Regions from separate parts of the Mesorhizobium sp. M6A.T.Cr.TU.016.01.1.1 genome, predicted to be linked through region 2. Evidence: predicted binding sites of a transcription regulator. Region 2 holds the regulator's gene; each other region holds the start of a gene.

Region 1 (7,462 bases), 1.7 Mb from region 2:
ATCGAGTGAGCGGACTTGGCGAGGGATTGATGCAGAAACCGCTGACGGTGGCCGAGCAGGTGGCGAATGTGCTGCGCGAATCGATCGCCGACGGCAGTCTGGCGGCCGGCACGCCACTGCGTCAGGACGATCTTGCCGAGCGCTTCGGCTTCAGCCGCATGCCGGTTCGCGATGCGCTTCGCCAGCTCGAAGCCGAAGGCATCGTTTCGATCCATCCGACCAAGGGGGCGCATGTCGCCAGGATGGACGCTGCCGAGATCCGGGAGATCTTTGCGGTCCGCGCACTGCTCGAAAGCGAAGCGCTACGGCTCTCGGTGCCGAACCTCGGCAAGGAGAAGCTCGACGAGGCCGGCTATGTGCTCAACCAGATCGATGCCGAGCCGAATGTCGGCCGCTGGGGAACGCTGAACCGTGCCTTTCACCTCGCCCTTTACAGCGCCTGCGGCAACGCCCGTCTTCTTGGCCTCATCGAAGCCCACCACAATGCGGCCGATCGCTACGTTCGCGTTCTCCTGTCCAACCTCAACTATCGCAGCCGCTCGCAGGCGGAGCACCGCGACCTGTTGACCACCTGCCGCCACCGCGATGCCGAGGCGGCCGTCCGCGTCTTGCGAAAGCACCTCAGCGAAGGCATGGAAACGCTTGCCAAGGCTGGAGATGGGCTAGCGGGAAAGTCCTGACCTTGCCGGAACGACGTAAGCCGCCACAACCGAGTACCGGCCGGCCACGCCCCTCGCCTGGCGCCAGTCGTCCCCGAGCGAGCCCACCCGGCGTCAGCCTTTGCCGTGCGCTGTCGAAACTCGGCCTGTGCTCGCGCAAGCAGGCCGAGATCCTGGTCGCCGAAGGGCGCGTCCGGGTCGCCGGCAAGATCGTGCGCAACGGCTCGATGCGCGTCGATCCCGGCCGCGACCGCATCGAGGTCGACGGCAGCCGCGTCTTTGCCGAGCGCAAGGTCTATCTGATGATCAACAAGCCGCGCGGCCTGGTCGCCACCCGCGACGACCCGCAGGACCGCGGCACCGTCTATGACTGCCTGGCAGAACTCGACCTGCCCTTCGTGTCGCCGGTCGGCCGCCTCGACAAGGCCAGCGAAGGCCTGCTTTTGATGACCAACGACACGCGTTTCGCGCAGCGCCTGCTCGACCCCGCCTCGCACGTCGCCAAGATCTATCACGTGCAGATCGGCGCCCTGCCCGACGAGGCCATGCTGGCGCGGTTGCGTGCCGGCGCGACGGTCGATGGCGAGCTTTTGACGGCGCGGTCGATCGATGTTCTGCGCAGCGGCACCAGCACCGCCTGGCTGGAAATCACCCTTGACGAGGGCCGCAACCGCCATATCCGCCGGTTGCTCGGGGCGCATGACGTGGAGGTGCTTCGCCTCGTGCGGGTGGCGATCGGTCCATTGCAGCTCGGCGAGCTTGCCAAGGGCAAGGCACGCCACCTCACCGCCGAAGAGCTGGCGCTGTTTCAGGGCTGAGCGAAGACGCATCGCTCTCCCTTCTCCCCTTGTGAGGGCTTTGCACGGGGAGCGAAGTGGAGTTCGGTGGTCAGTGGGGGCCTTTTTGAAGGCCGGCAGAGCGGTTTTCCGCGGCCCTTGCGGGGCCTTTGTCGGTTTAGGCAGCCATCCTGCCGGATTGTGGACGCACTCCTCCCTCATGTCCGCCTCTCATCGGGTGGATAGAGGACGCCAATCATGGTGCGCAGATTGTAAGCGCAGGCGGCCAGTATGCACTGCGTGCGGTTGGTGGCGAGGTTGAAGAAGCGCAGGCGTCGCATGCCGTAACGCTCCTTGAACACGGCGAAAGGCCGCTCCACTGCCGCCCGCACCTTGGCGATCAGCCGGTTGCGCAGCTTGTGGCGCGGCGGCAACTCGGGGTGATGCTTGTTGGGCCGCCGCATCAGCCGGTCCTTAATGTTGGCGGCGGCGAGCCGGGCATGGCGGGCGTGGGTGTAATAGGCTTGATCGCCATAGGCCGCCTTCTCGTCGCCGCAGATCAACTGGTCGGCCGGCTCGGTGTCGGTGACCGAGGCGTCGCTCGCCTCGACACGCCGGATCAAGGTGTGCTCCTGGTCGACGCCGATGTGCATCTTGTAGCCGAAGGTGCTCTTCTTGCCCTTCTTGCCCCAACGCGCATCCTTGTCGGCCGACGGCTTGACCGGACCTTGGTGGCCCTTTTTCGGCTGCTTGGGCGGACGGCCACGAGCCTGCAGGAACGTGGCATCGACCAAGGTGCCGCGCTTGACGATCAGGCCCTTCTCCTCCAGCTGACGGTTGATCTCCTCAAAGACCTTGTCGATCAGTCGCTCACGCGTCAGCTCCTCGCGGAAGCGCCACAGTGTCGAATGGTCGGGCGTGCGGTCCGAAAGGCTGAAACCGGCAAAGCGGCGGAACGACAATCGGTCCCGGATCTGCGCCTCAAGCGCCGGATCGCTCAGCCCATGCCACATGCCCAGCAAAAGACAGCGCACCAGCGGTTCCGCCGGATAGCTGGTGTTGCCCGAGCCAGGACCGCTGCGCTGACCCAGCAATGTTCGGATCGGCGCCCAGTCCAGTTCCTTCGATACTAGGTCGAAAATCGTCTCATCCGACGCCGCCAGACCGTCCGCCAGACTCAACTGACCCAAAACACGATCCGCCATCCCGAATCTCCCTGCTCCAACCTTCACCACAGAATCACCGTTCGGCTTCTGTGCAAAGGTCTCCTTGTGGGAGAAGGTGGCCGAGCGAAGCTCGGTCGGATGAGGGGTGTTCCAGCTTGGCACCAACAGCGATCCTTCCAACACCCCTCTTCCGTCTTGGCGCTACGCGCCAATCCACCTTCTCCCACAAGGGGAGAAGGTAAAAGGCAGCCCCGCCCGGCCTTGACCCTCTACTCGGCCGGAACCGGGCTGAGGCCGGTGTCGCCCATCGACTGCGGCCTGGCCTCCTTGCGTGCCGAGGCACGGGCGAGCACGCTTTGCCGGTTGACGGATTTGCGCTCGGCATCGATGCGGTGGATCAGGATTTCCGCGCGCTCGATCGACCCGAGCAGGGCCAGGATCGTGCCACGCTCGGCGGCGCCCGCATTCGGTCCGAGCGCCAGCGTGCGGGCACGCAGTTCCTCGACTTCCGGCAGATTGACATGGCCGGCCGGCATCTGCGGGTTGGAGATGCCGTAAGTCGGCAAAATCTCCCGCAGCGAAACATCGAGCTTGCTCAATGCGACGTCGACGATGGCCTGCGCCGGGCTGCTGAACTTCTCGCGCCTAACGCGGCGCGCCACCTGATGCATCGATTCCGTCAGGGCGGCCGTGAAGTCGGCTTCCTCGATCAGGCTGGCGATCAGGTCGAGCTGGTCGTAGGGCAGATCCTCCTTCATCAGCTCGGCGGTGTAGGCACGGATATCGCGGCTGAGGATGTCGGTAGCGAGATAGTGCTCGCCCGGATCCGACGGCGCCTTCTTGGACGAGCGGGCGATGTCGAGGAACATGGCGCCGGCCTGGAGGTGACGGGCCGTCTCCTGCTGAACGGCGGGAACGGCCTTGGCAAAATCGCCGGCCAGCTTGCGGTCGAGGAATCTCGGCGTCGAGAAATCCTCCGCGTCATCGGCATCCGTGTGGCCGACACGCGACAGAACCCGCTCGAACACACCGATGAACGGGAACAGCAACAATGTATTGAAGATGTTGAAGAAGGTCGAATAGAGGCCGACCGCGACCGGCACCAGGGGAAAGGTCTCCTTGCCGTCGACGATCACCGGGATGGCGGGATCGCCGCCGAAGAACTGCATGGCCCATTCCAGGACCTGCATGGAGACGAAGAACAGCGGGATGGTGATGCACACGCCGATGATGTTGAACGAGATGTGCGCGTAAGCGGTCCGCTTGGCGTTCTTCGAAAGATTGAGCGAAGCCATCCACGAGGTGATCGTGGTGCCGAGATCGGCGCCGAGCGAGAAGGCGACGGCCGTCGTCCAGTCGAGAATGCCGGCGGCGCCAAGGCCCATCACAATGCCGATCGTCGCCGAGGACGAATGGATCATGGCGGTCACGCCGGCGGCGATGAACACGCATTTGAGAAGGTTGACATAGGAGTCGGCCGTCAGCGTTTGCAGCAGCGCCATGACTTCGGGCAGGTTGCGAAGCGGGCGCAGGCCGCCGGTCATCAGGTTGAGGCCATAGAAGATCAGCGCGAAGCCCATGCAGGCGAGCGCAATGTTCTTGACCTTTTCGCTTTTGGCGAAGCAGTAGACCAGCGAGAACACGCCGGCCAGGATCAATCCAAGCGGGCCGAGCGGCAGGGCGATGAGCCCGTTGCCGAGCGTGGTGCCGATATTGGCGCCCATGATCACGCTGATCGCCGGCCTCAAGGCGATGACGCCGGCATTGACCAGGCCGACGACCATGACGCTCATCGCCGTCGACGACTGGATGACGCCGGTGATCAGCGTTCCTGCCAGCACGCCCTTGATCGGCGTTCCGGCGGCCTTGGCGAGAAAGGCGCGCATCCGGTTGACCGAAAGCGCCTGGATGCCGTTTGCCATGAAGTCGAGGCCGAGCATGAAGATGCCCAACCCCCCGATCACCGGCACGAGGATGTCCTTGAAGATATCTATGTCCATGTCACGCAGTCCCCAACAAGCCGTTACCACGGCGCGATATGACGTTCAGTTCAGGTGCTGCGCGAGGCAGCCTGGCTCTTCAGCTCAGTTTCCGACGGGCGCTTGGCTCGCCCAGTATTGTTCGACCTGGTCGACGAGCGCCTTCGGCAGCGGCACATAGCCGAGCGCGGTGGCGTCGCCGGCGCCCTGCGCGAAGGCGAGCCGGAAAAGGTCGTGCACGCGGCGATAGCGATGTTCCGAACGGCCCGAGACCTGAACGACCGCGAACACAGCCGTGCTGATCGGATAGGCGGCATCTCCGTCTCGATCGGTCAGCGAAGCGAAGAAATCGGTCGTTTGCGCCCAGTCGATGGACGTCGCAGCAGCCTGCACGCCGTCGGGCTCCGGCTTGACGAACTTGCCGGATTTGTTCTCGATCAGCGCGTAGGAAAGGCTGGCGCGCTGCGCCTGGCCGGATTCGGCATAGGCGATCGCCCCCTTCGTGTCATGCACGGCTCGAATGAGGTTCTGCGTGCCTTCGGCATCGGCGCCGAGCGGCCACGAGATCAGTGTGTTGGCGCCGTATTTGCTCTTCCACTCGTCGCTGACCGCCGACAGATACTCCGTGAACACAAAAGTCGAGCCGGACCCATCCTTACGGTGAAGAACGCTGATCCTAAGATCGGGCAGCGTCAGATCCGGATTCGCCGCCTTGATCGCGGGATCGGACCATGACTGGATCTTGCCCAGATAGATGTCGGCCAGAAGCGGCCCCGTCAGGCGAAGGCTTCCCGGGCCAATGCCGTCGAGATTGACGACGACGGCGATGGCGCCCATCACGATCGGAAACTGCTGGCGGCCGGCTTTCCTGAGGTCGGCGGCGTTGATCGGCGCATCCGTCGCCGCAAAGTCCATGTCCGGCTGGTCGAGACGCAGGATGCCGGCGAGCGAGCCGACGATCTCATAGTCGACCTTCCAATCGGGCGAGATATAGTCGCCGCCATCTGCGCGGGCGCTCTCGTAGGCCGTTGCCCATTTGCCGATGATCGGGGCAGCCAGTGTCGATCCAGCGCCGCGAATAGGCTCAGCCTGCGCAGCGGCACCGATCATCAAGGCAACAGCCAGCGTGATGGCGCCACTTGATCCGGTTATTTTCGCCCATTTGCGCCGAAGTGACGCAAAGCTTGCTGGAAACATCATGGCGATCCCCGACTATACTGCGCAAATAAAAATCTACTTTTCAGTCTTGGCAGATATCAACAGTCGTCCGCCCGGCGAACACACACACCGGCCGAGAGACAACATTGCTCATCGTATGAACCTTGGTTAACAATTGGATGACAGAGATCTTGTGGGGCGAATCTTTTTTATTCGGATTTTCCGCGATCACTTGTCCCGCCCGTTCCTCGGACTCCTATGAAGAATTTGGGTCCGAAGGACTGGGCTCCAAGGTTGCGCCTCGCGCTCACCCTTCTCCCCTTGTGGGAGAAGGTGTCGCCGAAGGCGACGGATGAGGGGTGTTCCAGCTTGGCAACGACGGCGCTCCGTCCAACACTCCTCAACCGTCTTGGCGCTGCGCGCCAATCCACCTTCTCCCACAAGGGGAGAAGGGAGAAGGAAGTCTACGCAGCCCTCACTTCGCGTCGTGGAAGATGATGCCGACGGTATGGCGCATGCCGGAGCGAAGCCTACTGACGCCGTGCCTGAGATTGACGCGGTAGCTGCCTTTGCTGCCCTGGACCGGACGATTGTGCACCGCGAAGGCGACCGCATCGCCCTGGCGCAACGGCACCACCTCGGCCCGGCTCTGCATGCGCGGGCGCTGTTCGGTCAGCACGAACTCGCCGCCGGTGAAGTCCTTGCCGGGTTCGGACAGCAAGATCGCCACCTGCAGCGGGAAGGCAAGATCGCCGTAGAGATCCTGATGCAGGCAGTTGAAGTCACCGGGACCATATTGCAGCAGGGCGGCGTTGGCCGCGTCTGGCCCTGGTCGTGGCATTGCTTGAGGAACGCGGCATGCTCGTCCGGATAGCGCTGGGCGATGCTCATGCGCTGGTTCCAGTCGTTGGCGACCGCGGCGAGGCGCGGATAGAGCGCGGTGCGCAAGCCGCCGATCAGCTCGGGCAAGGGATAGCGGAAATAGCGGTACTCGCCCTTGCCGAAGCCGTGCCGCGCCATATGGACATGGCTGCGGAAATGGCTCTCGTCCGGGTAAAGCCCGGCGACCTCCCGGCATTCTTGCGGCGTCAGCAGCTTTTCCATCACCGCGCAGCCATAGCCGCTCATCTCCCCGGCCAACGCCTGCCAATCATATGCGGCGACGCGCGTCTCCGCCGATCGGACCGCTGCCCTCGAACCTATCGAATGAATGGTCATGGCTTTGCCTCCTCTGGCTTCGTCCTGCCCATCAGATGGGTGAAACAGCGCGAGCAAACCACCCGTTTCCTGCCAATGGGTTGCGCATAGTTCGGTGTGTCGCGTCTCACAATCTCAAGCACCGGTGGCGCCGTTTTCGGGCGCTGACCTGATCGCTCCGCTCCCCGAAGTAGCGAGGTAGAGGGCGGCGGCCAGCATGATCGTTGCCCCAAGCATGCCGACGAACGATGTCCGCTCGCCCAGGAAAAGTGCCGCGCCCAGGGCGCCGAACACGCTTTCGGCGCTGACGATTACCGCCGCGTGGCTGGCCGAGGTGAAACGCTGGGCAATCGTCTGGATGCCGAAGCAGACGGCTGTAGAGAATACGCCGAGCACAAGCAGTTGCGGCCAGGCATCGAACGCATTGGCAGGCGACAGATTGCCATGGAAGAAGCCGAGCGGCAGGCTGATCACCGCCGCGCCAAGGAACTGCGCCGCCATGGCGGTGAACGGGCGTCCATAGGTCT
Region 2 (7,462 bases):
AAGTCTGAAACCATCCGCAAGGTGATCCTTCCGGCGGCCCTTCCGGGCATCGTTTCGGCGATGCTGCTCGCAGTCAGCCGCGCGATCGGTGAAACAATGATCGTGGTCATGGCCGCAGGGCTGGCGGCAAACCTCACGGCCAACCCGCTCGAAGCGGTCACAACAGTGACGGTGCAGATCGTGACGCTGCTTGTGGGCGATCAGGAATTCGACAGCGCCAAGACGCTTGCAGCCTTCGCGCTCGGCCTGGTGTTGTTCTGCATCACGCTTACCCTCAACATCGTCGCTTTGCGCGTCGTCCAGAAATACCGAGAGCAATATGACTGATGCGATCGCGTCATTCGGCGCCGGCAGACGGCCGGTCAGCATTCATACCGACGATGCCGCGAAGGCACGGCTGAAGGGCCGTTACCGCGCGGAAACGTGGTTCAAATGGCTTGGCGCCGCAGCCGTCGCGTTGGCCGGCTTGTTCCTTGTGCTGCTCTTGTCGACGATCGTCACGCAGGCGATCCCGGCGCTGCGGCAGAACTATCTGACGCTGCCGATCGATCTTTCGGCGGCCAAGGTAGACCCGGCGAAACTCGACGCCGTCAACTACGACGCCATCGCCCAGGAAGCGCTTACGGCAAAATTTCCGGATGTGACGAGCCGTCAGGACAAGCGCCTGCTGCGCGGACTGATTTCCACGGGCACAGGCGTGTTCCTGCGCAAAGATATCGCTGCTGATCCGGGGATGCTCGGAGGAACTGTGGACTACGCGGTTCCACTTGACGATTTTGCCGACCTTTATCTCAAGGGTTTGCTTGCCGACGTCGGTTCGGACGAGGCGATTTCGACAAGCGTCACGCCTTCGCAAAGCAGCGGCGACATCGATCTGACCTTCGGCGACGATGCCATGCTGGCGTTGGCGCGCGGCCATGGTGCGACCGAGGGCGAAAACGGCATGCTCACGCTGACGAGCGGCGCGTCGTCGCTGCTGGTCGCGTTCAATGGCGGCACGGTCAAGCTGACCGCGCTGTCGCCTGGGGCCAACGGAACGGCGGTCGCAAAGGGCACGGTGATCGAGGCGCTGGACAGCACGGCGCCAGCCGCGAGCGGCCAGGCATTCCTGCGGGTCATCGACACGCCGGAAGCATCGCGAAAGATTTCGGACAAGGTGATCGTCTGGCTCGATACGCTGAAGAGCGCCGGCCTGATCGAAAGCCGGTTCAACTCGATCTTCTTCTTCACCGGCGCAAGCCGCGAGCCGGAACTGGCCGGTATCTGGGGCGCGGTCGTCGGATCGTTCCTGACCATGATCGTAACGCTCGCCATCGCCTTCCCGATCGGCGTTTCGGCGGCGATCTATCTTGAGGAATTTGCGCCCAAGAACCGGCTGACGACGATCATCGAAGTGAATATCAACAATCTGGCGGCGGTGCCTTCGATCGTCTTCGGCCTGCTTGGACTTGCCGTATTCCTGAATTTCTTCGGCCTGCCGCGCTCGGCCCCGGTGGTCGGCGGCATGGTGCTGGCGCTGATGACCCTGCCGATCATCATTATCGCCTCACGCGCTTCGCTGCGCGCCGTGCCACCGTCGATCCGCGAGGCGGCGCTTGGCATCGGAGCGTCCAAGGTCCAGACCGTATTCCATCACGTCCTGCCGCTGGCGATGCCGGGTATCATGACCGGCACCATCCTCGGAATGGCGCATGCGCTGGGTGAAACCGCGCCGTTGCTGATGATCGGCATGGTCGCCTTCATCGTCGACATTCCCGGTGGCTTCACCGATCCCGCGACGATCCTGCCGGTGCAGATATTCATGTGGGCCGATTTTCCTGAAGCGGGGTTCCAGCAGAAGACTTCGGCGGCGATTTTGATTTTGCTGGTATTTTTGGTCATCATGAATGCCATCGCGGTGATACTGCGCAGGCGCTTCGAGCGGCGCTGGTAAGGAGTAGAGGATATGAACATCATGACGGAAGCCAGCGTCGAGCAGAAACTGAGTAGCGGAACCAACGAGCCTTCGATCAAGATGAAGGGCGAAAAGGTCTCCGTTCATTACGGCGAGAAGCGAGCTCTGTTCGACGTGGATCTCGATGTCCGCGAGAACCAGGTGACGGCGTTGATCGGCCCATCGGGCTGCGGCAAGTCGACCTTTCTGCGTTGCTTGAATCGAATGAACGACACGATCGACATCGCGCGGGTAAGCGGCAAGATCACGCTCGACAACGAGGATGTCTACGACCCGAAAATCGATGTCGTCGAGCTGCGAGCTCGCGTCGGCATGGTGTTCCAGAAGCCGAACCCGTTTCCGAAGTCGATCTACGAAAACGTCGCCTACGGTCCGCGCATTCACGGTCTGGCCAGGAGCAAGGCGGAGTTGGACGGCATCGTCGAATCGAGCCTGAAGAAGGCCGGCCTGTTCAACGAGGTCAAGGATCGCCTGCTCGAGTCGGGCACTGGCCTTTCCGGTGGCCAGCAGCAGCGTCTGTGCATTGCGCGCGCCATCGCTGTGTCGCCGGAAGTGATCCTGATGGACGAGCCTTGTTCGGCGCTCGATCCGATCGCCACCGCCCGTGTCGAGGAACTGATTGACGAACTGCGCCAGAACTACACGATCGTCATCGTCACCCATTCGATGCAGCAGGCAGCGCGTGTGTCGCAACGCACGGCGATGTTCCATCTCGGCTATCTGGTCGAGGAGGGCGCGACCGACAAGATGTTCACCAACCCCGACGACAAGCGCACCCAGGACTACATCACCGGCCGGTTCGGCTAAGCGGTCCGGCGAATTTTCGAGCACGAGGACAGTATCATGGGTGAACATACCGTCGCATCTTTCGACGAGGAATTGGAGCACATCGACAGGCTGATCCGCGACATGGACGAGCTCGCCGCCGCGATGGTCGCAGCGTCGATCCGCGCGTTGCTTGCGTCAGACAATGCGATGGCGCAGCGCGTCGTCTCGGATGACGCCATCATGGATGCGCGGCAGCGCGAACTCGACGACAGCGCGATCACGCTGATCGCCAAGCGGCAGCCGATGGCGCAAGACCTGCGCGCCGTGGTTGGCGCAATCCGGATGGCCGGCGATCTCGAGCGCATCGGCGACCTGGCCAAGAACATAGCCAAGCGGGTCAGCGCCGTCGGGCAGAGCGCCACGCCGCGTAATCTCTCGCACGGTATCGACGCGATGGCGGATCTCGTTCTCGAGCAGCTCCGCGGCGTGGTCGAGCACTATGTGTCGCGCAACGCCGGCGCGTTGAAAGAGCTGCGCGCCGCCGACGAGAAGATCGACGTGAAATACACGGCGGTTTTTCGCGAACTCCTGACCTACATGATGGAGGACCCGCGCAACATCACCGCCTGCACGCATCTTCTGTTCTGCGCCAAGAATCTCGAGCGTATCGGCGATCATGTCACCAACATCGCCGAAAACGCCTACTATGTCGTGACCGGGCAGCAATTGCCGGCGGATCGGCCGAAGCTCGACGAAACGACGATGTCGGCGTCGGCGACATGACAGGGGTAACCGGCCGATGATCGCGCCGCGCATCATGGTGGTGGAGGACGAAGAGCCGCTGGGCGTCCTCCTTCGCTACAATCTGGAATCCGAAGGCTATCAGGTCGAGGTGGTGACGCGCGGCGACGAGGCCGAAATCCGGCTTCAGGAAAACGTGCCCGATCTTCTGGTGCTCGACTGGATGGTGCCGGCGGTTTCGGGCATCGAGCTTTGCCGTCGCCTTCGCGTGCGTCCCGAAACCGAGCGGCTGCCGATCATCATGCTGACCGCGCGCGGCGAGGAAAGCGACCGGGTGCGCGGCCTCTCGACCGGGGCCGACGACTATCTGGTCAAGCCGTTCTCGACACCGGAATTCATGGCCAGGGTCAAGGCGCTGCTGCGCCGTGCCAAGCCCGAAGTGCTGTCCAGCGTGCTGAAGGTCGGTGACATCATGCTCGATCGCGAATCGCACAGGGTCTATCGCAAGAAGAGCGAGATCCGGCTCGGGCCGACCGAATTCCGGCTGCTCGAATTCATGATGCGGCACCCGGGTCGGGTGTTCTCGCGCAGCCAGTTGCTCGACAATGTCTGGGGCGAGACGATCTACATCGACGAGCGCACGGTGGACGTCCATGTCGGCCGGCTGCGCAAGGCGGTCAACAATGGCCGCATGCCCGATGTCATCCGCACCATCCGCGGCGCGGGCTATGCGATCAGGGAAGACTGAACAGACTGCCTGAATTCAAGCTGCGTTCTTCCATTCAGGCCACGTGCTTCCTGGCCGTGCCGGACTTCCCTTGCGCGCCCGGCGCGAAAATCTCCTGGTCGACGAAGCTCAGCGCCCGCATGGCGCAGCCTTCGCGGATCAGCGGCAGCTCGTTCGGCTCGGTGTCGAAGGAAATCGAACCCGAATACTGACCGCCGGCGGTCTGAGCGATGGCCTCGCGCAGGGCCGGCTCGATCAGGTCGAAGGCGGCAGCGCTGGCGCCGACCATGGCGACCGGCGCCGGATCGATCAACGCGAACAGGCTGCCGAGCCCGAAGCCGAGCGCTTCGCCGGCCTTGCGGTAGGCTTCGCGCTCCGGTCCGTCCGTCTGGCGCGCCCGGGCCGCCAGTGCCCGCATCTCGGCGTCGCTGACATCGGCGACCGGCTCGGCGTTCTCGCTCAACTGCCTTGCATTGCGCCAGATGGCGTAGTTGCCGGCATAGGCCTCGACGCAGCCGCGCCGCCCGCAGCGGCAAAGCGCGCCGCCCGGCCGGTGGATCATGTGGCCGAATTCGCCGCCTGAGGAATGGGTGCCGGTGAACAGTTCGCCCTTCAGCACCAGTCCCATGCCGATGCCGTGGGAGAGCAGGATGGCGATGAAATCGTCGCGGTAGCGATCCGGGTCGCGCCAGCGCAGCGCCACGGCCATCATGTTGCAATCGTTCTCCATGATGGCCGGGATGCCGAACTCACGTTCCAGAATGTCGGCGAAGGCAATGTTCGTCTGCGGCGTGATCGGCGACCACAACATGGCGCGCGCATGGGAATCGGTGATGCCCTGGATCGCCAGCGCGATGCGGGCGACGCTTTGGACATTGAGATCGGGATCTTCGAGCCGGCGCCGGACGATGGCGACACATTCGTCGATCAGCTCGTCGCGCGACATGGTCAGCGTGTCCAGCCGGCGCTGTTCCTCGGCGACCACTTGTCCAGCATAATCGATGACGGCGACCGAAAGGAAATTCAGCGACAACACGACGGCCAACACCGCCGCCGCTTCCGGATTGAGGCTGAGGCCGACCTGCGGCCGGCCGCGTTTCAGCGAAACGGTCTCGCTCGCCTTGCTCTCGGTCAGGATGCCTTCCTGGATGAGGTCGGAAGAGATCGCCGATATGGTCGAATGGCTGAGGCCGGTGGTCGCGGCGATCTCGGTTCGCGACGGCTGGCCTGCCCGGCGTACGGCCGAAATCACCATCGCCCGGTTGCGCCGACGCAAATCGTCATGACGGATTCCAACCGACATTCTTTTGCTTCCTCCCTCTTGCCGCGGCCGCTCATGAACCGGAAGCCGTCGGCAGCGTCCGACAAATACTGGCAGAAGCAGAAGGCCCTGTCATTGTTTATTCCGGGGCTCGAAAAAAGTCGGCAGAGACATCAAAATCCATCAGAATTGATGTTGACAGCGCTTCGGCGTTGGACCAGTATTTTTTCGAGGCTCGAAAAAATAGAGCCTTTGTGCCGGCCTTCGGGCCAGTTTGGTCGCGCCGTATCGCGGCGCAGGGAGGACTATCATGAAGAGATTCGCAGCCGCCATCCTGGCGGGGGTCGCCATGTCGCTGACGCTCGCGTCGGTCGCACAGGCGAAGGACAAGGTCATTGGCGTTTCGTGGTCGAACTTCCAGGAAGAGCGCTGGAAGACCGACGAAGCCGCCATGAAGACGGCGATCGAGGCCGCCGGCGACAAGTATATTTCCGCCGATGCGCAGTCCAATCCCGGCAAGCAGCTGACCGATGTCGAGAGCCTGATCTCGCAGGGCGCCAACGCGCTCATCATCCTTGCGCAAGATGCGTCGGCCATCGGGCCGGCGGTGCAAAAGGCGCTGGACGAAGGCATCCCGGTCGTCGGCTATGACCGGTTGATCGAGAACAAGGACGTGTTCTATCTGACCTTCGACAACCAGGAAGTCGGCCGCATGCAGGCCCGCGAAGTGTTCAAGGTGGCGCCGGAAGGCAACTACGTCTTCATCAAGGGCTCGGGCGCCGATCCGAATGCCGATTTCCTGTTCGCCGGCTCCATGGAAGTGCTCAAGGATGCCATCGACAGCGGCAAGATCAAAAATGTCGGCGAGGCGTATACCGACGGCTGGCTTCCCGCCAACGCCCAGAAGAACATGGAACAGTTCCTGACCGCCAACGACAACAAGGTCGATGCGGTGGTTGCCGCCAATGACGGCACTGCCGGTGGCGTCGTCGCGGCGCTGACGGCGCAAGGCTTGGCCGGATCCGTCCCGGTGTCCGGCCAGGACGGCGACCATGCAGCGCTGAACCGCATTGCGCTCGGCACACAGACCGTATCGGTGTGGAAGGACGCGCGAGAGCTCGGCAAGAACGCCGCCGAGATCGCCTCGCAGCTTGCTGATGGCAAGCAGATGACCGACATTGCGGGCGTCAAGGACTTCACCACGCCGGGCGGCAATGCCGTCAAGTCGCTGTTCCTGACGCCGATTGCCATCACCAAGGACAATCTCAACGTCGTCATTGACGCCGGCTGGATCAAGAAGGACGAAGTCTGCGCGGGTGTCGCCGCGGGCAGCGTTGCGGCCTGCAACTGATCTGGATCATTTCGCAAGGAAACGAACGCCGCGGCTGTCATGCCGCGGCGTTTTTCGAGAGGCTTTCCGCTTCAAATGACCGTGGAAAGCAAATAGCATTCTGTTCCGGCATCCGCGCCAGACGGCAACCCGGTCGGAGGACATCATGACCGACACGGCATCCAACCCACCGGTCGCCCACACGGCCGAAGATCGGGCGCGCGAATCCGAGCTCAGCGCCATCGGACGGTTCCTCAAGGCAACCGAGCTCGATATACGCATGCTCGGCATGGTCGGCGCTCTGCTGGTCATCTGGGTTGGAATTCACATCCTGTCGGGTGGGCTTTTCCTCACGCCGCGCAATCTCTGGAACCTGTCGGTGCAGACCTCCTCGGTGGCGATCATGGCGACCGGCATGGTGCTGGTCATCGTGATGCGCAACATCGATCTTTCGGTGGGCTCCGTCGAAGGCGTGATCGGCATGGTGATGGGCGTGGCGCAGGCCGAATTCCTGATCCGCGTCATGGGGCTCCAGGTGGGAAATCCCTGGATATGGATTATCGCATTGGCTGCCGGTGTGGTGCTCGGCCTCATGATAGGCGCGCTCCAGGGCTTCATCATCGCTTATCTCGAGGTTCCGGCCTTCATCGTGACGCTGGGCGGCTTGCTGATCTGGCGTGG
Region 3 (7,462 bases), 1.5 Mb from region 2:
CATTGTTGCCCGCACGGCTCAATTGATCGACGGTCGTGTCACCTTCGGCGAAACCCATCTGTTCGTCGGTGCCGGCTACATCGTCAGCGTCAGGCACGGTCCATCAACCTCTTATGCCGCCGTTCGTCAGCACTGGGAAAGCTGCCCGCATTCGCTGGCCAAGGGCGAGGATTTCGTCCTCTATGCCATTCTCGATTTCATCGTCGATAACTACATGCCGGTGCTCGAGCAGATCGAGGATGAGGTCGAGGCGATCGAGGACAAGGTTCTGCTGAAACCTATGGCCGGCTCCGACATAGAACGGCTTTACATGCTGCGCCGCGACCTGTTGCGCCTGCGCAATGCGGCACTGCCGCTGGTGGAAGTCTGCCGCCGGCTGACCAGCGCCGACCTGCCGCAGATCCATGCGGCCATGCACCCGCTGTTCCGCGACGTCACGGACCACATCCGCACCGTCCAGGAGAAGATCGACAGCTTGCGGGAGGTTCTCGCCTTTGCCTTCGAGGCGAGCCTTCTGGTTGGTCAGAGCCAGGAAACGGCGATCACCAAGAAGCTTGCCTCATGGGCTGCCATCCTGGCGGTGCCGACGGCGCTCGCCGGCATCTACGGCATGAATTTCAACGACATGCCGGAACTGAGGATGGAATATGGCTATCCGATCGTGCTGGGAGCGATTGTTTTGGTCTGCTCGGTTCTCTACTGGCGCTTCCGCAAGAGCGGCTGGCTGTGAAAGAGAGCGAATAGGAAATAGCGAGTAGCGAATAGGTGAAAATGAAGCTGCTTCCTCGCGGAGGCTCAATCCGTTTCTATTCGCTATTCGCTATTCGCTCAGCGACTGCGGCGCCGCTCCGAGGCCGGCTGGAACGCTATGCGGGAGTGATACTTGCAATAGGGTCCGGTTTCGGCCGCGTCGTTGCCGCAGAAATGGAATTCTTCCGAAAGCGGATCGCCATTCGGCCATTTGCATGTCCGCTCGGTCAACTCGACGAGTTGCAGATGCCGCGAGATCGGCACAACGACGTTCTCGACCGGACGGACGTAATGACGCGTCATCGGTACGGCGTCGAATTGCGCCTGCAGCGCGGTCGCGCCGATCGACGTGGTGATATGCCGCGCTGTGCTTGCCGCCCGCGACACCGATTTCTGGACGGTTGATCCCTGCACGCTCTTCTTCTGGCGTGCCGGCGTGGCGGTCGAGCGTCCGCGGCCCGACAGTTTCAGCCGATGCACCTTGCCGATGACAGCATTGCGGCTGACACCCCCGAGCTGTGCGGCGATCTGGCTGGCGCTCAGTCCCTCCGACCACAATTTTCTAAGAAGTTCGACCCGCTCGTCAGTCCAATTCATGAGACCGCGCTCCTGCTGAAATGTGCGGCGATCGGAATCCTTCCACGATCCGGCTTTCGCCGGGCAGACACCACATATATCGGGTGATTAGGTCCGCCGCACGAAATCTAGTTATTTCTCGACTACAATTACCTTATGCGCTGACTCGGTGACAAGAGTCCGAGGGCCAACACGAATCGGTTTTTTCGGTTTTCCCCAACTTGCCCGGTCGCTTATGAGCCGGCGCCTCGCTGGAGGGCTTGCCGCGCGTCATTGCGCGACGTTTTCGTTGACTTCATGGCCGAAAAACACGATAAGCCGCAAAGGCCGCCGCTTTGGCGGCTTTTTTGATTTTCCGGTACCGGAGACGCATATAATGAGCGGTTCGGCGCTTTTCGAGACCTTTACCCGCGCACCCCTGGCCTTCGACCATGGGGAAGGCACTTGGCTGGTCACCGACAAGGGCGAGCGATATCTCGATTTTGGCGGCGGCGTCGCCGTGAATTCGCTTGGGCACAGCCATCCGCATCTGGTCTCGGCACTCACCGAGCAGGCGGCTAAGGTCTGGCATGTCTCCAACCTCTACGAGATTCCGGGGCAGAGCCGTCTGGGCGAGCGGTTGGCCGACGCCACCTTCGCCGACAAGGTGTTCTTCACCAATTCCGGCGCCGAGGCGCTGGAATGCGCCATCAAGACGGCTCGGCGCTACCACTTCGTCAAGGGCCATCCCGAGCGCTTTCGCATCATCACCTTCGAAGGCGCCTTTCATGGCCGCACGCTGGCGACCATCGCCGCCGGCGGCCAGTATAAATACTTGGAAGGTTTCGGACCCAAGGTCGAAGGCTTCGACCAGGTCGGCTTCGACGACATCGACGCCGCCGAAAAGGCGATCACATCAGAGACCGCCGCGATCCTGATCGAGCCGGTGCAGGGCGAGGGTGGCATCCGCCCGGTGCCGACGCAGTCGCTGAAACGGCTGAGGCAGCTCTGCGAGCAGCATGGCCTGCTCCTGATCTTCGACGAGGTCCAGTGCGGCATCGGCCGCACCGGTAAGCTGTTCGCGCATGAATGGGCTGGCGTCACGCCCGACATCATGGCGGTCGCCAAGGGCATCGGCGGCGGCTTCCCGATGGGCGCCTGCCTCGCCACCGACGAGGCGGCCGTCGGCATGACGGCCGGCGTGCACGGCACCACTTTCGGCGGCAACCCGCTGGCGATGGCGGTCGGCAACGCCGTGCTCGACGTGGTGCTGGAAGACGGCTTCCTGGAGGATGTCCAGCGCAAGGCGTTGCTGCTGAAGCAGGGGCTGGCGAGTGTCGCCGACGAATTTCCTGATATCATCGAAGACATCAGAGGCACCGGCCTGATGCTCGGCTTGAAATGCGCCGCACCCAACACCAAGGTGAACATGGCGTTGCGCGACCAGCATCTGCTGGCGGTTCCGGCCGGCGACAACGTCCTTCGCCTGCTGCCGCCGCTCACCGTCACCGATGCCGAGATCCACGAGGCGCTCGACCGCATCCGCGCCGGCGCCCGGGGCCTGGCCGACGCCATCGCCGCGGCTGCCGCGAAGTAACAGTCGAAAGACCCCAAATGAGCCTTCGCCATTTCACCGATCTTTCCGCCGTTTCTGAGGGCGATCTGCGCTTCATGCTGGACGATGCCGTCGTGCGAAAGGCAAGGCTCAAGGCCGGCGAGCGGACGAAACCGCTCGAAGGCAAGGTGCTGGCGATGATCTTCGACAAGCCGTCGACGCGCACGCGCGTGTCCTTCGACGTCGGCATGCGCCAGCTCGGCGGCGAGACCATCATGCTGACCGGCACCGAGATGCAGCTCGGCCGCTCCGAAACCATCGCCGACACGGCCAAGGTGCTGTCGCGCTATGTCGATGCGATCATGATCCGTACCACATCGCATGACCGGCTGCTGGAGCTGACCGAGAACGCCACCGTTCCCGTCATCAACGGGCTGACCGACGATACCCATCCCTGCCAGCTGATGGCCGACATCATGACCTTCGAGGAACATCGCGGTCCGGTCGCCGGCAAGACCATCGCGTGGACCGGAGACGGCAACAACGTGCTGCATTCGCTTCTGGAAGCCTCGGCGCGGTTCCGCTTCAACCTCAACGTTGCCGTGCCGGAAGGCAGCGAGCCGGCGCAGAAGCATGTCGACTGGTCGACGGCGCATGGCGGCAAGTTGAATTTCACCCGCTCGCCCGAGGAGGCGGTCCACGAGGCCGACTGCGTCGTCACCGACTGCTGGGTGTCGATGGGCCAGGAGCACCGTGCCCGCGGCCACAATGTCTTCTCACCCTATCAGGTCAACGCGGCGCTGATGGCGAAGGCAAAGCCCGACGCATTGTTCATGCACTGCCTGCCGGCGCATCGCGGCGAGGAGGTCACCGACGAGGTCATCGACGGGCCGCATTCGGTGGTGTTCGACGAGGCCGAGAACCGGCTCCACGCCCAGAAGGCGGTTCTGGCCTGGTGCCTCGGCGCTTGATCCGGGCCACCTTGATCCGGGCCACCTTGATCCGGCCCACCTTGATCCGGCCCACCTTGATCCGGCAATGTGTGGTGCCTATCTCAGGCGCATCACGCAAATCGAGCGCGTTTCGACGCATGCGCCCCGGAGGGCGGCATGGCCGCGCCCCGGAGCTTTGTTATGTTGGAAACTCATCAATTGGCTGAACATCAACCCAAACTCGGCGAGTTCGGCTATGCCGGCGACGATCATGTCGTGCCCTTCGAGGTCGGCCCGCTCGACGTGCGTGGCCGCACCGTCCAGCTCGGGCCGATGCTCGACGCGATCCTCAGCCGTCATGACTATCCCGAGCCGGTCGCCCGCCTGCTGGCGGAAGCCTGCGTGCTGACGGTGCTGCTCGGCACCTCGCTCAAATTCGAGGGCAAGTTCATCCTGCAGACCCGCACCGACGGGCCGGTCGACATGCTGGTTGCGGATTTTTCCACGCCGCAGGCTCTGCGCGCCTATGCGCGCTTTGATGCCGACCGGCTGGAAGCGCTGACGTCTGCCGGCGAGACCTCGCAGCAGACGCTGCTCGGCAGCGGTGTCCTGGCCCTGACCATCGACCAGGGCGCCCACACGCAACGCTATCAGGGCATCGTCCAGCTCGACGGCGAGACGCTGGAGGAGGCCGCGCGCACCTATTTCCGTCAGTCGGAGCAGATCCCGACCGATCTCAGGCTCTCGGTGGCCAAGCTGTTGACGCCCGGCGTCGGCGGTGCCCGCGAGCAATGGCGTGCCGGTGGCATTCTGGCGCAATTCCTGCCGCAATCGCCCGAACGCATGCGCGTGCCCGACCTTCCGGGCGGCGACGGCGATCCGCGTGAGGAGATCCACGATCCGGCCGACAATTCCTGGCAGGAACTGCTGGCGTTGCTTGGAACGATCGAGCCGACGGAGTTGATCGATCCGACGATCGGCGCCGAGCGCTTGCTTTACCGGCTGTTCCACGAGCACGGCGTCCATGTCTTCGGCGGCGTGCCGGTCGCCGACCAGTGCTCATGCTCCAAGGAGAAGATCCGCGGCATCCTCGAAGGCTTCTCCGCCGACGAGATCAGGGACAGCACCGAGGATGGCGGCATTCACGTCGCCTGCGAATTCTGCTCGAAGCAATATGACTTCGATCCGGCGGAGTTCGGCTCGGCACAGTAAAGTGGATAGCGTTGGCGCTGCCCCTCACCCTCACCCTCTCCCCATAAGGACGGGGAGAGGGGGCGCTGGAGCTTGTCCCTTCTCCCCGTCCTTTACGGGGAGAGGGTGCCGGCAGGCGGATGAGGGGCGGCGCGAACGGCCGATGCTTTCTCTCTCAGTTCACCGTCCGCCGTGTGCCCGGCAAGTCGAGCGAAAAGGCGGGGATGGCGATATCAAACGTCTCGCCCCGCTTGTTGCGCATCGTGTAGTGGCCGACCATGATGCCGGACGGCGTCGAGAGCGGGCAGCCGGATGTATATTGATAACTGTCGCCGGGGTTGAGTTCGGGCTGGTCGCCGACAACACCGGCGCCGCGCACTTCCTCGACCCGGCCGGTGCCGTCGGTGATGTGCCAGTAGCGTGACAGAAGCTGCACGAATTCATCCGACTGATTGTCGATGGTAACCTGGTAGCCCCAGACATAGCGGTTCTCCGACGGATCGGAGCGATCCTCCAGATAGAACGGCCTGACCTGTACTTCGATGTTGCGCGTAACGGCGCTGTACATAGACTACTCCACAATATGTAGACGGAACTTTCGACGCTCTCCGTGATTTGGTCAACCGGGTGCTTTCTGGCGTTGTCCGACTCCTTTGAGCGCAGGTGCCGAAGAACAATGTCATTTAAGTGACACATGACAATGATGGTGTGCAGGGCCGGGCGACTCAGCATTCTGTCGAACTGTTGAAAACGGCTTCCATGCGGCCGGTTTTTCTGGAGTGACCAGATATCGATGGAACTGACAGTCACAGCCGCCTTGCTTTCCACAGCTCTGCTCCTTGTCAATCTCGCCAGCATCCTGCTCGCTTCGTTGAAGCTGAAGCGGCCTGGCAGGATCGCGCCGCCAGCCGGCAAGGCGCCTGCGGTGTCGATCGTCGTGCCGTCGCGCGGCGTCGAGCCGTTTGCCGAGGAAACGCTCGAGCGCGTCTTCTCGCTCGACTGGCCGCGCTATGAGCTCATCTTCTGCGTCGCCCATGCCGACGACCCGGTGGTCAGGCCGATCACCGATGCGATCGCCCGCTTTCCGGCCGTGCCGGCCCGGCTGCTCGTCGGCGACGACCGCATCAGCGGCAATCCGAAACTCAACAATTGTGTGAAGGGCTGGGAGGCCGCGCGCCACCGCTGGGTCATCCTTGCCGATTCCAACGTCCTGATGCCGAGGGACTATGTCCAGCATCTGATGGCGGCGTGGCGGCCCGACACCGGCCTTGTCTGCTCGACGCCGATCGGCTCGCGGCCGGACGGGTTCTGGGCGGAGGTCGAATGCGCATTCCTCAACACGCTACAGGCGCGCTGGCAATATGCCGGCGAGGCGATCGGCCTCGGTTTTGCCCAGGGCAAGAGCATGTTGTGGGACAAGCCCATGCTCGACGCCAATGGCGGCATCCGTGCGCTTGCCGCCGAGATCGCCGAGGACGCCGCCGCGACCAAGCTGGTCAACGGGCTCGGACTGCGCGTCAATCTCGTCGCCTCGCCCTTTGAGCAGCCGCTCGGTTTGCGCACTCTCGGCGAAATCTGGTCGCGCCAGGCCCGCTGGGCACGCCTGCGCCGCGTCACCTTCCCCCTGTTCTTCGCGCCCGAGATACTGATCGGCGCGGCGATGCCGCTGGCGCTTGCGCTGATTGCGGCGGCCAGCGCCGGCTTCAGCCTGTCGGCAACCGCCATCGCCGTGCTGGTAGCCGCGTATCTGCCGGAATGCGCTCTCGCCTCGGCTAAGGGCTGGCACCTGTCGCTGCGCATGATCCCGGCGATGGTTGCGCGGGACGTGATGCTTCCCGCCATTTGGGCGCGAGGCTGGCTCAGCGGTGCCGTCGACTGGCGCGGCAACACGATGACCATCCACACCAGCGCCGCTGCGGAATTGGAAGAGACCCCGTCGGGCGCCTGACAGCACCTGCTTTTGACGATGCGAGCAAAGCCGCCCCGGTGCGTATCCCTATCTGGCGGCTTTCAATGCCTGCTCGATGTCTTCGAGCAGGTCGTCGGCGTCCTCCAGGCCGACAGACAGCCTGAGCGTGCCCGGCCCGATGCCGAGTTCGGCGCGCGCCTCGTCGCTCAGATTCTTGTGCGTCGTCGTCGCCGGGTGAGTGATCAGGCTCTTGGCGTCGCCGAGATTGTTGGAGATCAGCACGATATCGAGCGCGTTCTGGAAGGCGAAGGCCGCCTGCTTGCCGCCCTTGACGTCGAGGCAGATCAGCGTCGAGCCGCCCGACATCTGCTTTTTGACGATCGCCGCCTGCGGGTGGTCGGCGCGGCCCGGATAGATGACACGGGCAATCTCTGATCGCTCGGCAAGGAAATCTGCGATCCGGCCGGCACTTTCCGTCTGCTGGCGCACGCGCAGCGGCAGCGTCTCCAGGCCCTTCAGCAGCGTCCAGGCGTTGAAGGGCGACAGGCTCGGACCGGTGTGGCGGAAATA
Region 4 (7,462 bases), 320 kb from region 2:
TCGCCAATCTCAGGATCAAGACGCCGACGCGCAACGCGCTCGCCTCCAGCCTGTCCGGCGGCAACCAGCAGAAGATCGTCATCGGCAGATGGCTGGCGCACGGCGCCAAGCTGTTCATCTTCGACGAGCCGACAGTTGGCGTCGATGTCGGCACCAAGGCGGAGATCTACCGTCTGTTCGGCGAACTGTTGTCCAAGGGCGCCGGCATCATCCTGATCTCGTCCTATCTGCCCGAGGTCTATGAACTGGCCGACACGCTGCATGTATTCCGGCGCGGCAAGCTGGTGGCCACGCATGGTTTCCGCACCGCCAATCATGAGGACATTCTCAATCAGGCGCTCGCCGAGAAACAAGAAAAACCGGGAGGACAGATATGAGCACCGAGGCGATCCCGGCCGAAAGGCCGAAACGCAACTATAACGCGCTGTTCGGGCTGACGCTGCTGTCGCTGCTGGTTCTTTTGTGGATCATCCTGTCGGTGGCGACGCCGAGCTTCGCCTCCGCCAACAATATCTCGAACCTGCTGCGGCAGGGCTCGATGATAGCCATCCTAGCGGTCGGCCAGACCTTCGTCATCATCACCGGAGGCATCGACCTTTCCGTCGGCGCCGTGGTCGGCTTCGCCACCGTCATCGTGGCGATGCTGATCAACGCCGGGGTGCCGGTCTTCCTCGCCATCCTGGTCACCTTGCTGGTCGGTGTCGCCATCGGCATGTTCCACGGCTTCGGCATCGTCAGGATGGGCCTGCCGCCCTTCATCATCACGCTGGCGACACTGACCTCGCTGCGTGGCATTGGCCTTTTGATGACCAACGGCAACTCGATCTCGATCAACAACGACGCCTTCCAGTTGTTTTCGCGCAGCTCGTTTCTCGGCGTCCCCAATCTGTTCTGGATGGTGATCCTGGTCGGCATCCCCGCCTACATCTTCCTGCATCACAGCCGCTGGGGCCGGTATCTGTTCTCGGTCGGCTCCAACGCCGAGGCCTCGCGTCTGTCCGGCGTCAATGTCCAGCGCACCATCTACATGGCCTATACGCTGTCGGGCCTGTGTGCGGCTTTCGTCGGCGTGCTGCTCGCGTCGCGCATCGGCATCGGCAATCCGACGCAGGCCGAGGGCTGGGAGTTGCAGGCGATCGCCTCGTCGGTGATCGGCGGCACTTCGCTGTTCGGCGCCGTCGGCTCGGTGCACGGACCGCTGCTCGGCGCCTTCATCCTCGCCACCATCAACAACGGCGCCAATCTCTTGAACGTCAACGCCTTCTGGCAGCGCATCATTACCGGCGTGCTGATCATCGTCATCGTCTATTTCGACGGCCTGCGTCGCCGCGGCAAGTAGACTATCTTTAACAACCGCCGGCCCGGCGATAGCCGACGGGCCGCGGTGCCAAGAACCGACTGGATCAAAGCATGAAAGCCGTCGTCTGCCGCTCGCCCGGTGAGCTTGTTCTGGAAGACCGCCCGGCGCCAGGCACTCCGCCCTCTGGCTGGGCGTTGGTCGCGGTCAGCCATGTCGGCATCTGCGGCACCGACTATCATATCTTCGAGGGCAAGCATCCGTTCCTCGCCTATCCCCGCATCATGGGTCATGAGGTTTCCGGCACTGTGATCGAGGCCGGCGAAGGCGTCGATCTGTCCGTCGGCGAACCAGTGATCATCAACCCCTATCTCGCTTGCGGCAAATGCATCGCCTGCCGGCAAGGCAAGCCGAATTGCTGCGTCAGGATCGAGGTGCTCGGCGTACACCGCGACGGCGCCATGTGCGAACGGATCCTGGTGCCGGCGCAAAATCTCTATCCGGCAAACGGCCTGTCGCTGGCGGATGCCGCCGCCGTCGAATTCCTGGCGATCGGGGCGCATGCCGTGCGGCGCTCGCTGGCGCAGCCAGGCGCGCGCACGCTGGTCATCGGCGCTGGGCCGATCGGCCTCGGCACGGCGCTGTTTGCTCGCATCGCCGGTCTCGACGTGACGCTGCTCGACATGAGCGCGGAGAGGCTGGGTTTCGCCGCAAACGAACTCGGCTTCGCGACCCTCGACGGTTCGCAGGCGTCTGCGACCGATCGGGTGCGGGAGGCGACCGGCGGCGAAGGTTTCGACGTTGTCTTCGATGCCACCGGCAACACCCAGTCCGTCCAGTCGGCCTTCGCCCATGTCGCGCATGGCGGGACGCTGGTCCTGGTCAGCGTCGTCAAGGACGACATCGTCTTTTCCGATCCCGAATTCCACAAGCGCGAGATGACGTTGATCGGCAGCCGCAACGCGCTGCGCGCCGATTTCGACCATGTCGCCGCCTCGATCCGCGATGGCGCCGTGCCGCTGGCGAAGCTCGTCACCCATCGCACGACGCTGGGCGAGACGCCGCGCGACCTCGCCCGCTGGGCGCATGAGAAATCCGGCCTGATCAAGGCGGTGATCGAAGTCGGGTCATAACACGGCAGGCGGTGAGCCCGGCCCGAATGACAACGCCCCGCGCAGGTCGACCCCCACTCCGTCTCGGCTTCGCCGAGCCACCTCTCCCCCGAGCGACGGGGTAGAGGAAGGGTGCGAGCCTATTGCAGCCAACGCTCCTCAACCAGACTCCCTACTTCTCTCGCCGTCAGCGGGCTCCCTTCCTCTCCCTCCGGAGGGGGGAGAGGTGGCTCGGCGAAGCCGAGACGGAGTGGGGGAAGGCGGTCCTCAAACGCCAAGCCGCTGACATGTAAGCGCGACCGAGCTGGTATGATATCAGCGTGGGTCAGATAAATCACGGTCTCGTATAAGGCCGGCACTACCTACAGCGCCGACAGTTTGAGCTCGACGCGCTCAGCCGGAAACCGCGTTTCGGCGAACTGGATCGGCTGGCCGTCCGGCGTGACGTTGACGGCGACCGTGACCAGCACGATGGCGCCGGGCTGCAGATCGAGATCGGCAAGGTCGGCGGCATCCGCATGGCGCGCCGACAGCACCGTCGATTGCCTGAGATAGTCACTGATGCCGAAACGCTGGAGCGAGGCGGTGATCGATCCTGTTTCAGCCATGGCAGCATCGATGCCGGCGAAGCGTCCCGCCTCGAACCAGCCGGTGGCACGCGAGACCGGCTGTCCATCGGCTTCGCCGCGTGTCTCAAGGCGTATCACATTCGAACCCTTGGCAAGCCCCAGCCCTTCGGCGACGCGCCGGCTGGCCGGCTCGACCGCCGATTCGAGCAGTACGCTGCGGCGCTCGGACGCCTGCCCCTGCAAGCCCTCCGAAAAACGGGTACGGGCGCCGATCGGATAGGACAGCCGCTTGCGCGAAAGCACGAAAGTGCCGCGCCCCTGCTCGGCCCTGAGCACGCCATCCTGCACCAGTGCTGCGATGGCGCTGCGCACCGTATGGCGGTTGACACCATAGCGCTCGGCCAGTGCGACTTCCGGCGGCAGCGCGGTATTCTCGGCAAAGTCGCCGACGGCGATCGAATGCAGGATCTGGTCGGCGATCTGCCGCCACAGCGAGACGCCGCTGCGCCGCTCTATGCTGCCGGGCTGCCCGATCATGTCTTGCCCCGATCTTTTTCGCCCGTGTCATGCACCCGTCATAGACACGCATTAGATAATAGGTATAATTTGTATAGTTGTCTATATCAATAGACAAACTTTCGATGCAAGGGAATGTTAACCATGCGAGGACAGGAAGCGCGCGATCAGGCTCAGCGCAAGGCCGTTATGGCAACGCTGGCGCAATCGACCGGCGACGATATCGTCCGTCTGTGGAACGAAGCCGGCCTGCCTTCTGAGGCGGAACTCCTGCGCGGCCCCGAAACCGGCTTGGTCACCGTGCGCGGCCGCATGGGCGGCGGCGGCGCGCCGTTCAACGTTGGCGAGGCGACGGTCACCCGCGCTACCGTCCGGCTCGCCTCCGGACAGGTCGGCCACTGCTACGCGCTGGGCCGTGACAGGCAGAAAGCAAAACTGGCGGCGATCGCCGACGCGCTCTGGCAGGACCCTGCCCTGCGCCGTGAGGTCGAGACCAAACTCATTGCGCCGCTGCAGGCCGCACTGGCCAGCGCACGTGAACGGCGTCGCGCCGAGACGGCGGCAACGAAGGTCGATTTCTTCACCATGGTACGCGGAGAAGACTGATGGACATCGTAACGCAAGCGATCGAAGGCGGCTTTGCCGATCCGGTGTTCAACGCCCAGACGGTGTTCCGCGCCGTGATGGATGCGATGGCGCGGCCGGGCACCCTGCAGCCTCTGCCGGTCTTTGCCCGCCCGCCGGCGCCGCTGTCAGCCACCGCGGGCGCCATTGCGCTGGCGCTGTGCGACAACGACACGCCGCTGTGGCTCGACCCCGTTTTGCAGGCCCCGGCAGCGGTGAAATCCTGGCTCGGCTTCCACACCGGCGCGCCCCTGGCCAACACGCCGGCCGATGCGCATTTCGCGCTGATCGCCACGCCGGCCGAAATGATGGCGCTCGACGGCTTCTCACAAGGCACCCAGGATTATCCCGACCGCTCCACGACGCTGATCCTGCAAGTCGGCGATCTCGTTTCAGGTGCCCCTCTGTTGCTCGAAGGTCCCGGCATCGAAAAGACTGCAAGCATCGCGCCGGCGCAGATGCCGCGCCATTTCGTCGAACAGTGGAAGCAGAACAACCAACGCTTTCCGCGTGGCGTCGACATCGTCCTCGCCACCCCGGACGGCGTTGCCTGCCTGCCGCGCACGACGCGCATCAAGACGATGGAGGCGTGATATGTATGTCGCGGTAAAAGGCGGCGAAGCGGCCATCGCCAACGCCCACAGCCTGCTCGCCGACCGCCGGCGCGGCGACCGTTCCGTGCCGGCGCTTCGCCTCGACCAGATCGTCGAGCAACTGGCGCTCGGTGTCGACCGGGTGATGAGCGAAGGCTCGCTCTACGACAGGGAATTGGCGGCGCTCGCCATCGTCCAGGCGCGCGGCGACATGATCGAGGCGATCTTCCTGGTTCGCGCCTATCGCACGACGCTGCCGCGCTTCGGCTACACACGGGCGATCGACACCGGCGCGATGCTGGTCGAGCGGCGTGTCTCGGCGACCTACAAGGATCTTCCCGGCGGCCAGCTTCTCGGCCCGACCTTCGACTACACCCACCGGCTGCTCGATCCCGAGCTTGCCGCGGGCGGCGACGTCGCCGAGCCGCAGCAGCGTGCCAGCGAGGCGGAAGCCATGCCCCGTGTCTCCGCCATCCTCGCCCGCGAAGGCCTGATCGAGCCCGACGGCGACATGCCGCAGGACCATGTCCCCGGCGACATCACCCGCGAGCCGCTAGAATTTCCAATGGCGCGCGACATCCGCCTGCAGGCGCTGTCACGCGGCGACGAGGGTTTTTTGTTGGCGCTCGGCTACTCCACCCAGCGCGGCTATGCCCGCAACCATCCCTTCGTCGGCGAGGTTCGCATCGGCGAGGTCGAGCTGGAACTCGACGTGCCGGAGCTGCCCTTCGCCGTACCGCTCGGCTCCGTGCGTGTCACCGAGTGCCAGATAGTCAACCAATTCAAGGGCTCAGCCAAGGCGCCGCCGCAATTCACCCGCGGCTACGGCCTCGTCTTCGGCCAGAGCGAGCGCAAGGCGATGGCCATGGCGCTGTGCGACCGGGCGTTACGTGCTTCGGAATTCGGCGAAGATGTCGTCGCCGCAGCCCAGGACGAGGAGTTCGTCATCTCGCATTCCGACAATGTCCAGGCGACCGGCTTCGTCGAGCATCTGAAGCTGCCGCACTATGTCGACTTCCAGGCCGAGCTCGACCTGGTGCGCCGCATGCGCGCCGAGCATGATGCTCGCGAAAACGCCGGCAAAGCCGAGGAGAAAAGGGAGGCAGCGGAATGACCGCACAACCGACCGACATCGCCACCTACAACTTCGCCTATCTCGATGAGCAGACCAAGCGGATGATCCGCCGGGCGATCCTCAAGGGCATCGCCATTCCCGGCTACCAGGTGCCGTTTGCCTCACGCGAAATGCCGATGCCCTATGGCTGGGGCACTGGCGGCGTCCAGGTCACCGCTTCGATCATCGGCCCGGACGATGTGCTGAAAGTCATCGACCAGGGCGCCGACGACACCACCAATGCGGTTTCGATCCGTGCCTTCTTCAAGAAGGTCGCCAATGTCGCCGTCACCACCGAGACGGCGAAGGCGACCATCATCCAGACCCGCCACCGCATCCCAGAACATCCGCTGACATCAGGCCAAGTGCTGGTCTTTCAGGTGCCGATTCCCGAACCTTTGCGCTTCCTCGAGCCGCGCGAGACCGAAACGCGGAAAATGCATGCGCTGGAGGAATACGGCCTCATGCATGTGAAGCTCTACGAGGACATTGCCAGGCACGGCCGCATCGCCACCACCTACGCCTATCCGGTCAAGGTCGAGGGCCGCTATGTGATGGATCCCTCGCCGACGCCGAAATTCGACAATCCGAAGATGCATCGTTCGCCGGCTTTGCAGCTATTTGGCGCCGGCCGCGAAAAGCGCATCTATGCGCTGCCGCCTTTCACCGATGTGGTCAGCCTCGACTTCGAGGACCATCCGTTCGAGGTGCAGACCTTCGACCAGCCCTGCGCGTTGTGCGCGGCTGAGAACGTCTATCTCGACGAGGTCATCCTCGACGATCATGGCGGCCACATGTTCGTGTGCTCCGACACCGATCATTGCGAGAAGCGGCGCGAACAAGGCCATCGCGGCCGCCTTGCGCCTGAAACCCCTCTTGCCCTGGAAAAAACGGAGCCGGCGCAATGACCGACGAGCCGCTGCTGCGCGTTTCAGCGCTCTCCAAATTCTATGGCTCGCGCGTCGGCTGCGAGAACGTCACCTTCGACCTGTGGCCGGGCGAGGTGCTGGCGGTGGTCGGCGAATCCGGTTCCGGCAAGACGACGCTGCTCAACTGCCTGTCGACCCGGCTGCTGCCGAGTTCCGGCGCCGCCAGCTACCGCATGCGCGACGGCCAGTTTCGCGAGCTCTACCGGATGAGCGAGGCCGAGCGCCGCTTCCTGATGCGCACCGACTGGGGCTTCGTCCACCAGAACCCCGCCGACGGACTGCGCATGACGGTGTCCGCCGGCGCCAATGTCGGCGAGCGGCTGATGGCGGTGGGCGACCGTCACTATGGAAAAATCCGCGCCACTGCCGTCGACTGGCTGTCGCGCGTCGAGATTGACGAAGACCGCATCGACGACGAGCCGCGCGCCTTCTCCGGCGGCATGCGCCAGCGCCTGCAGATCGCCCGCAACCTGGTCACCGGGCCGCGGCTGGTGTTCATGGACGAGCCGACCGGCGGCCTCGACGTCTCGGTGCAGGCACGCCTGCTCGATTTGTTGCGCGGGCTGGTCACCGATCTTGGCCTCGCGGCCATCGTCGTCACCCACGACCTCGCGGTGGCGCGGCTTTTATCGCAACGCATGATGGTGATGAAGGATGGCCGCGTCGTCGAAAGCGGCCTCACCGACCGCGTGCTCGACGATCCGCGCG

Evidence for each region. Region 2 encodes PhoB, which activates phosphate uptake and scavenging genes when phosphate is short. Its sites were predicted from a motif close to TGTCATNNANCTGTCAT; they were not measured.
Region 1: the regulator PhoB is predicted to act here: its motif matches at 5,907-5,923, upstream of pstS (phosphate ABC transporter substrate-binding protein PstS).
Region 3: the regulator PhoB is predicted to act here: its motif matches at 5,661-5,677, upstream of EJ075_RS05850 (ceramide glucosyltransferase).
Region 4: the regulator PhoB is predicted to act here: its motif matches at 3,541-3,557, upstream of phnF (phosphonate metabolism transcriptional regulator PhnF).

The regions. Positions count from the first base shown of each region.
Region 1 is NZ_CP034452.1:4,423,894-4,431,355, reverse strand. It holds gene EJ075_RS21270 (GntR family transcriptional regulator) at 6-680, shown strand; gene EJ075_RS21265 (pseudouridine synthase) at 791-1,477, shown strand; gene EJ075_RS21260 (IS5 family transposase) at 1,654-2,640, opposite strand; gene EJ075_RS21255 (Na/Pi symporter) at 2,871-4,601, opposite strand; gene pstS (phosphate ABC transporter substrate-binding protein PstS) at 4,686-5,780, opposite strand; partial or broken gene EJ075_RS21245 (2OG-Fe(II) oxygenase) at 6,214-6,956, opposite strand; gene EJ075_RS21240 (DMT family transporter) at 7,071-7,462, opposite strand, start outside.
Region 2 is NZ_CP034452.1:2,732,764-2,740,225, forward strand. It holds gene pstC (phosphate ABC transporter permease subunit PstC) at 1-327, shown strand, start outside; gene pstA (phosphate ABC transporter permease PstA) at 320-1,933, shown strand; gene pstB (phosphate ABC transporter ATP-binding protein PstB) at 1,946-2,761, shown strand; gene phoU (phosphate signaling complex protein PhoU) at 2,798-3,505, shown strand; gene phoB (phosphate regulon transcriptional regulator PhoB) at 3,522-4,211, shown strand; gene EJ075_RS13190 (ROK family protein) at 4,246-5,493, opposite strand; gene xylF (D-xylose ABC transporter substrate-binding protein) at 5,762-6,802, shown strand; gene EJ075_RS13200 (sugar ABC transporter permease) at 6,948-7,462, shown strand, end outside.
Region 3 is NZ_CP034452.1:1,266,428-1,273,889, reverse strand. It holds gene EJ075_RS05880 (magnesium and cobalt transport protein CorA) at 1-730, shown strand, start outside; gene EJ075_RS05875 (GcrA family cell cycle regulator) at 829-1,347, opposite strand; gene EJ075_RS05870 (aspartate aminotransferase family protein) at 1,703-2,902, shown strand; gene argF (ornithine carbamoyltransferase) at 2,920-3,831, shown strand; gene EJ075_RS05860 (Hsp33 family molecular chaperone) at 3,970-5,004, shown strand; gene apaG (Co2+/Mg2+ efflux protein ApaG) at 5,159-5,551, opposite strand; gene EJ075_RS05850 (ceramide glucosyltransferase) at 5,777-6,931, shown strand; gene EJ075_RS05845 (O-succinylhomoserine sulfhydrylase) at 6,980-7,462, opposite strand, start outside.
Region 4 is NZ_CP034452.1:3,054,027-3,061,488, reverse strand. It holds gene EJ075_RS14785 (sugar ABC transporter ATP-binding protein) at 1-377, shown strand, start outside; gene EJ075_RS14780 (ABC transporter permease) at 374-1,339, shown strand; gene EJ075_RS14775 (zinc-binding alcohol dehydrogenase family protein) at 1,411-2,430, shown strand; gene phnF (phosphonate metabolism transcriptional regulator PhnF) at 2,772-3,515, opposite strand; gene phnG (phosphonate C-P lyase system protein PhnG) at 3,639-4,100, shown strand; gene phnH (phosphonate C-P lyase system protein PhnH) at 4,100-4,711, shown strand; gene EJ075_RS14755 (carbon-phosphorus lyase complex subunit PhnI) at 4,713-5,825, shown strand; gene EJ075_RS14750 (alpha-D-ribose 1-methylphosphonate 5-phosphate C-P-lyase PhnJ) at 5,822-6,733, shown strand; gene phnK (phosphonate C-P lyase system protein PhnK) at 6,730-7,462, shown strand, end outside.